2 regions of the Paenibacillus sp. NPDC055715 genome follow, and region 1 is predicted to be linked to the other one. Evidence: predicted binding sites of a transcription regulator. Region 1 holds the regulator's gene; the other holds the start of a gene.
The links. Region 1 encodes CtsR, which represses protease genes until heat stress. Its sites were predicted from a motif close to ATGGTCAATAAAGGTCAAACA; they were not measured.
Positions count from the first base shown of each region.

Region 1 (3,422 bases):
CTGGCGGAACGTTCGTGCTCTATAATTTGCAGCACGACGCCATGCAGATTTTCGATAATTTCCGCTTCGGTCTGTCCTAGTGTAATCTGATTGGATACCTGAAACAGATTGCCGACCGCTTCGCTGCCCTCACCATAAATACCGCGAACGGTAAGACCTACCTGTGAAACAGCGGACAAAATGCGGTTAATCTGATGAGTCATGACCAATGCGGGCAGATGCATCATCACCGAAGCTCTCATCCCTGTGCCGACATTCGTCGGACAACTGGTCAGAAAGCCTCTAAGATCATCAAAAGCATAATCGACATGTGCCTCAAATGCATCATCAATAACCATAGCACGTTCCCAAGCTTCTCTAACCTGACATCCCGGATATAAGCATTGTATCCGTAGATGATCCTCTTCGTTTATCATAACACTAACCGATTCATCGTCGCTAATCAAAACAGCACCGTTACGAGATTCGTTCGCCAAATTAGGGCTAATCAAATGCTTCTCAACCAGCACCTGCTTGTCGATCTCATCCAACTCGGATATTTTCAGGGTATGAAAGGTAGCAAAGCTTCCTAAATCATCATATTGAAGGATATCCGTCAAGCGTTGAAGTGCTTCTTCCGACTGCTGGTTGGTAGCAAGCATGGGAAAAGGCAGATGTTGCAAGTTACGCGCAATTCTCACCCGGCTGCTAATGACAATCTCCGAATCCGCAGCTTCACCACACATCCAATCACTTAGCGGCTTTTCCGTAAACCGGATATTGGGCATTACGCATCCCCTCCTACTCTTCACAAAACTTTACTCTTCAGTCATTTCTTTTTCAAGCTTTCTGATTTGATCCCTAAGCTCAGCGGCTAATTCGAATTCTTCCTGTACAATATGCTGTTGCATCTCTTTTTTCAAATCGTCAATTTGCCGTTTGACCTTCAATCGGCCTCCCGTGCGAACCGGAACCTTGCCAACATGGCTCGTACCGCCGTGCACACGCTTGAACAAAGGGTCCAGACGGCTGTCAAAATATTGATAGCACAACGGGCACCCAAAACGTCCCAGCTTACTAAACTGTGCATAGGTCATGCCACACTCCTTGCATTGCAGGTTTTGCGGACCACTGTGGCCTGGAGACTGGCTCTTTGTGCTGGAGTCAAAATCCAACATCCCCGACAACAAGCTATGAATCGAAAATCCGTTAGGTGTTCCAGGGAGCATCTCCCCTTTTTCCTTCGCACACGTCTCACAAATATGAAACTCTGTCTTTTCGCCATTCACAATTTTGGTGAAATGCAAAGTTGCCGGCCGTTTATTACATTCTTGGCACAGCATAAAAGCACCTCCTTCAGCGTCAGGATTTTTACAAATCCCTACATCCAAACCGTTAATCTTGAGTCACACGCTATCTGGCCACCAGCAACGAAATCAGCATAGCCTTAAGCAGCCTTGCCCGTAGCTGGTCACGATAGGGAAGTTTCAGCAATAATGTGTCCCTTGATAAAGCGGCCTTCATTAAACTAGCTTCCCTTTTGCTTAAAAAGTGTGCTTCTTCCAGCTGATAAATTAATCCTTCCGCTGCCGATTGGCTAATTTCCTCTCCAATGCTTTGATGGAGATGCGTATGGATCGCATGCTGTGCAGGCAGTTGAATTCGCTGAATGCGAATGTAACCCCCACCACCGCGTTTACTTTCCACCACATAGCCTTTTTCCAGCGTAAAACGGGTACTGATTACATAATTAATTTGCGACGGCACGCAGGAAAAGCGATCAGCCAAATCATTGCGCTGAATTTCCACTAAACCTTTGGGACTTTCCAGCAATATGCTCTTCAAATATTGTTCAATAATATCGGAAACATTGCGCATTTCATCATCCTCCACTAACGGAAACGCAAATATTCAGTACATTTCACGCTCCACAGAGTCCGCCGTATATTGAACTTAACCGAACGGTAAAGTCACGAATCTAAGCCTGTATCGGGGCAATTCGCCCTCTTACCTCACTTAAAAACATCCCGTTTAGTTTCTAATGTGACCTTTATTCGTAATAAATCATACACCTTCCCTCATGCTCATGAGATTACAGTGAACGTTTATCTACAGATCAGGTCTGTCTTTTCATGCTGTGTTGGTGTCAATGTATCATAACGACCAAAAGCTCAGCGTATTCACACCAATCTAAAGAAGCGCAATAGGCTTCATTGACTTTGACTTTCTTTGACTATATCCACATTATAGCACAAAATATATTTTTGCCAAGAGGTCAATATCATTTTTCGCAATCTAATTATGTTTTATACAAGTATAAGAAAAACTCTTCCCTTTACGGAAAGAGTTCTGAAAAAATGCCGTTAAAATCAGCCACACCTTATGCAAGTTATTTAGGCCAGACTCCCTAAAGAATGAAGACTCAAGAACATTTAAGAGCATTACAATTAGAAAAAATCCAGCAAAAATGTTTGTTTTACCGGTATTACACGTTCTAATGCAGACACAGACTCACCTTGCCCTGTAATACGACTCCACTTATACAGATCATTAGGCCGCTGATAGCCAAGCATCAGGGTGGTCAGCGACTGGATTCCCACACTCAAGTCAGCTTCTACACCGTCCTCGGAAGAACTGCTTGAATCCACTCTGTCCAAATGTCCTTGCCCTTCCGCGTTGACCGTCAATGTCCATATTCCTTCATTCCATGGAGCATAATGATCTGTCAGATGTAAGGTCAAACGTGTTTCCTCTCCAAGTGCCTCAAAAGGATATTTCTCCACAAAAGCAGCTGCATCTACAATACGGCCCATAAAATAAGGCACTGTTTCCTGCTGAATTCGCGGATTATCTAGCAGAAATGGCAGATTGTCATCGGCCGGAATGTAAATGAATTTACCCTGGGTTATCATCGAATCATGATTTGCAAAATACGTCCACAACGCCCGCCGTGCCGTCTCATTAATATATACCAGTTCGTCGCAATTCAGCTGCTTATCTTCAATTTTGTAGAGTGCATATCCCTGAGGATCGCCTGCTTCAGAGTAATACACTGCGGTCCGGTAGTTCTTATTTAATGTCCGCTCTTGCCACCATTCCTTATCTCGTACCAGCGTACCATTATAACGCGAAGCATATGCTTGATATACTTGGTTCAGCTCAGAAATATCTTTTACATCCCGTTTGACTGTACCTTCGGTTTTAAGCTTAGCAGGGAATTTATCGATCGAAATAATATACTTTTTGTATTCAATATACGTTTCCCATCCAAATTTACGATAGAAGGAAAAGGAGAAAGGATGTAGAAAAGAAAGGCTCTGTCCCGCGGTCTTCATCTCTGCAAGTATATGTGTCAAAAGGCGTGAAACCAGACCGCCGCGCCGCTTTTCCGGCCACGTTGCCACACCAGCAATGCCCCCCATGTCAAAAATCCGACCCTGTAT
Region 1 covers NZ_JBSHGA010000020.1:461-3,882, reverse strand. Annotated here, with positions in the region: gene ACWGOO_RS20920 (protein arginine kinase) at 1-767, opposite strand, end outside; gene ACWGOO_RS20915 (UvrB/UvrC motif-containing protein) at 798-1,322, opposite strand; gene ACWGOO_RS20910 (CtsR family transcriptional regulator) at 1,393-1,857, opposite strand; gene ACWGOO_RS20905 (GNAT family N-acetyltransferase) at 2,427-3,422, opposite strand, start outside.

Region 2 (3,422 bases), on a different contig from region 1:
GAGCGGAGATAACAACTTTTTTAGCGCCGCCTTTCAAATGTTTCTCAGCAGCTTCTTTAGTTGTGAAGAAACCTGTGCATTCCAGAACGATATCTACGCCCAGGTCTCCCCAAGGCAGTTCTTCAGGGTTACGGTTAGCCAAAACCTTAACTTCTTTACCGTTAACTTTGAAGAAGCCATCGTGTACTTCTACTTCTCCTTGAAAAGTACCTTGTGTTGTATCATATTTCAACAGATGTGCCAGCATTTTGGAATCTGTCAAGTCATTGATTGCTACTACTTCAATGCCTTCCACATTTTGAATCCGGCGGAAAGCAAGGCGTCCAATACGTCCGAAACCATTAATACCAACTTTAACTGTCATAAGTGAGTTCCTCCCAAATTTCTTTTAGTTTATATATTCAAGACAGACCCGAAGGCCCGTCAAGACAACACAATTCATAGATCCTTTTTACCACTCAAATAATGGCTTACAATTTCAGTAGCAGCGCCTTCGTCGGTGACAAGAATATCTTCCTGCCCGAAACGTAGTACTGCATGAATAGCGGCCGCCTTACTTTTACCCCCAGCTACACCTAGAACCGTCTCAGTACGCCCGATATCCTCCAAACGGAGTCCAAGCGTTAGCATTCTGTGAACAACGGCGCCGTCTTCGTTAAAATAATAGCCAAACGATTCGGCAACCGCGCCCTCGCTACTGATCTGGGCAAAGGTTTCGGGGTCAAGCTTGCGTCTTCGTGCCATCGTTATGGCGTCACCTATCCCGTGAATGATGATCCGACTCTCTCGAATCAGGCTCAAAATATCCTGAATATTCGTATCATCAAGCAGGGAATTGTAAGCATGATTGCTGAGCAAATCTGGTACATGGAGCAGACGGTATTGTGAACCGACCTTGCGAGCCATTGTGGAAGCAATTGTGTTGGCCTGCATTTCCATGCTTTCTCCCAACCCCCCGCGTGCCGGCACGAACCATCCGCCCTTAAGTGGGCCATTAGCAGGTAGTGTCAGTTGGTTCGCCACGTCCGCAATCGTCGTGCCACCTGTTACGGCGACCACATCCTCGTCGTCCATAACACTCAACAGCGCTTTTGCCCCAGCACGGCCCAGCTCCTGCTTCTTTAAAGGAGAAGCATCCGAATCCCCTGGAACGACAACCACCTTCCTCAAACCATAGGCTTGGCGGATCTGTTCCTCCAATTGGGACAGGCCGAACAAGTTTTTCGCAATCGGCTCAAGCTGTTCCAGCAGATCCAGTCCTGCTTTGCTCACCTTCATACCCACACTCTCAATCTCAATCAGTCCTTGGGCTTTAAGAAGATCGGTTTCGGCGCGCAACACGCGCTCGGTCATGTTCAGTGAAGCCGCCAGCGTTCTGCGTCCAATGATATCGGACAGCATAATCTGATGCAGGATCGTGTACCTTTTTTTCAAAACATCCAAAAGGTCGGGCAGAAGCTGCTTCTGTATTTCCAATATCTTTCGCATGCTTTCCACTCCCGCACACTTCTAAGTTCTGTTTCTAACTTACTATATCAATAACTGGTCTTAAAACGTCCCATGTAAACTTTTTAAGTCCCACGTATATCTTACCCAATATTTACTTCACATGCAAGTCTATCTGAACTATATTTCTCAACCTTTTGTCTGAATATGCGCATTTAATAAAAGCTTGCAATTCACTGCTGTATATCATATAATCATCTTTGTTTCCAACTTAGCTTATAAATCAGCTTGTTAATTGTATTGATTCACTGTGCGCCCGTGGTCCAACGGATATGACGTAGGCCTCCGGAGCCTGAGATCGAGGTTCGATTCCTCGCGGGCGCGCCATTTTAAATGAATGTTTAAATGCTTCTATATACTGTTTTAACCAAGAAGAGCGCAGAGGGCTCTTTTTTTTTGACCATTAGTTTGACTTTCTTTGACTTTTTGTTTGAAATTGTTTATTATGTGGTTAATACGGTAACAGTTTATAAAATAGGGACGTGTAATCGGCATGTCCACCAAATCCATTAACGATATTAAAGGGAGGTTTTTTGACGTGAGCTATGTTCCTATGGTAGTAGAACAAAGTAACCGCGGCGAACGCGCCTATGACATTTATTCCAGACTGTTGAAGGATCGCATTATTTTGTTGGGCTCGGACGTCAATGACGTAGTAGCCAACTCTATTATTGCGCAAATGCTGTTTTTGGCTGCCGAAGATCCTGAAAAAGACATTCACTTGTATGTTAACAGCCCTGGCGGTTCGATCACAGCCGGTATGGCCATTTTCGATACGATGCAATACATTAAACCTGACGTGTCTACGATTTGTGTAGGTATGGCGGCTTCTATGGGTGCGTTCTTGCTGAACGCAGGTGCCAAGGGCAAACGTTTTGCTTTGCCAAACAGCGAGATTATGATTCACCAACCGCTGGGTGGCGCACAAGGTCAAGCAACGGATATTGAAATCCGCGCCCGCCGCATTCTGAAAATGCGCGACAAATTGAACCGCATTCTCGCAGATCGCACAGGCCAACCACTGGAACGCATTGAAAAAGACACAGATCGTGACTATTTCATGTCCGCTGATGATGCCAAGGAATACGGTATTATTGATAAAGTGCTAACTAGCTCCTCTCCAGAAGGTGTATAAGAGAACGACTTATGGCCTCTGAATAGCTGGTAAACCAAAAAGGCTGCCCCGGATGATCTTATCCGGTAGGCAGCTTTTTTTAATTTCTACTATTCATTCTTCCCCGCAAAAGGCTTGCCGCCTTGAGGCAACAATTGAGCAAACGAATAAGTGAACTCAGGAATGCCATACGCATAAGGCCCATAATCATATAAATCAAATACAATCGTCACACTGCTATTCGTTACATAGAAATTCGGATTAGCGGAAATACCCTGGAAGTTACCAAAGCCGCCTTCATTCACCATTGAACCATTAATTTTTTTCTTCAGGTCGTTATTGAGAAATTGTTTGTAATTGGGATTTGCTTTCAGTACGTCAGACAATTGAAGCAGTTTGCCATCGGACAGCGAGAATGTGTATCCTTTACGGGCAGTCATGCCATGTGCACCACCTGTATACGAGTAATCCTGCATAATTACACTCAGAATACCATCCTTGTTATAGGCAATTGCAAAATCATTGCCAAACTCATACGGTCTTTGCGCCGTAGCGTCTCCCTCAGCCACTTGCTTTTTACCTGCTGCCAGCACCTCTTCCGCATACTTTTTAAGCACACCGTTAATCGCCTGCTGAGCTTCGGTTTCCAACTGACTACCACTGATTTGTGGGTATTTGACCTTGTAAGACACCTTCGAGTCACTTGTAACTGCAAGGAATTGGGAAGTAATCGTGATCGGATTTAGCTGGCTTTTGCTTAAGGTTACAGTTTTCTGATCTGCATTCCACTGAGCATCTATTC
Region 2 covers NZ_JBSHGA010000013.1:63,358-66,779, forward strand. Annotated here, with positions in the region: gene gap (type I glyceraldehyde-3-phosphate dehydrogenase) at 1-364, opposite strand, end outside; gene ACWGOO_RS18635 (sugar-binding transcriptional regulator) at 439-1,488, opposite strand; tRNA gene ACWGOO_RS18640 (tRNA-Arg) at 1,759-1,833, shown strand; gene clpP (ATP-dependent Clp endopeptidase proteolytic subunit ClpP) at 2,045-2,641, shown strand; gene ACWGOO_RS18650 (PdaC/SigV domain-containing protein) at 2,731-3,422, opposite strand, start outside.
Region 2: the regulator CtsR is predicted to act here: its motif matches at 1,912-1,932, upstream of clpP (ATP-dependent Clp endopeptidase proteolytic subunit ClpP).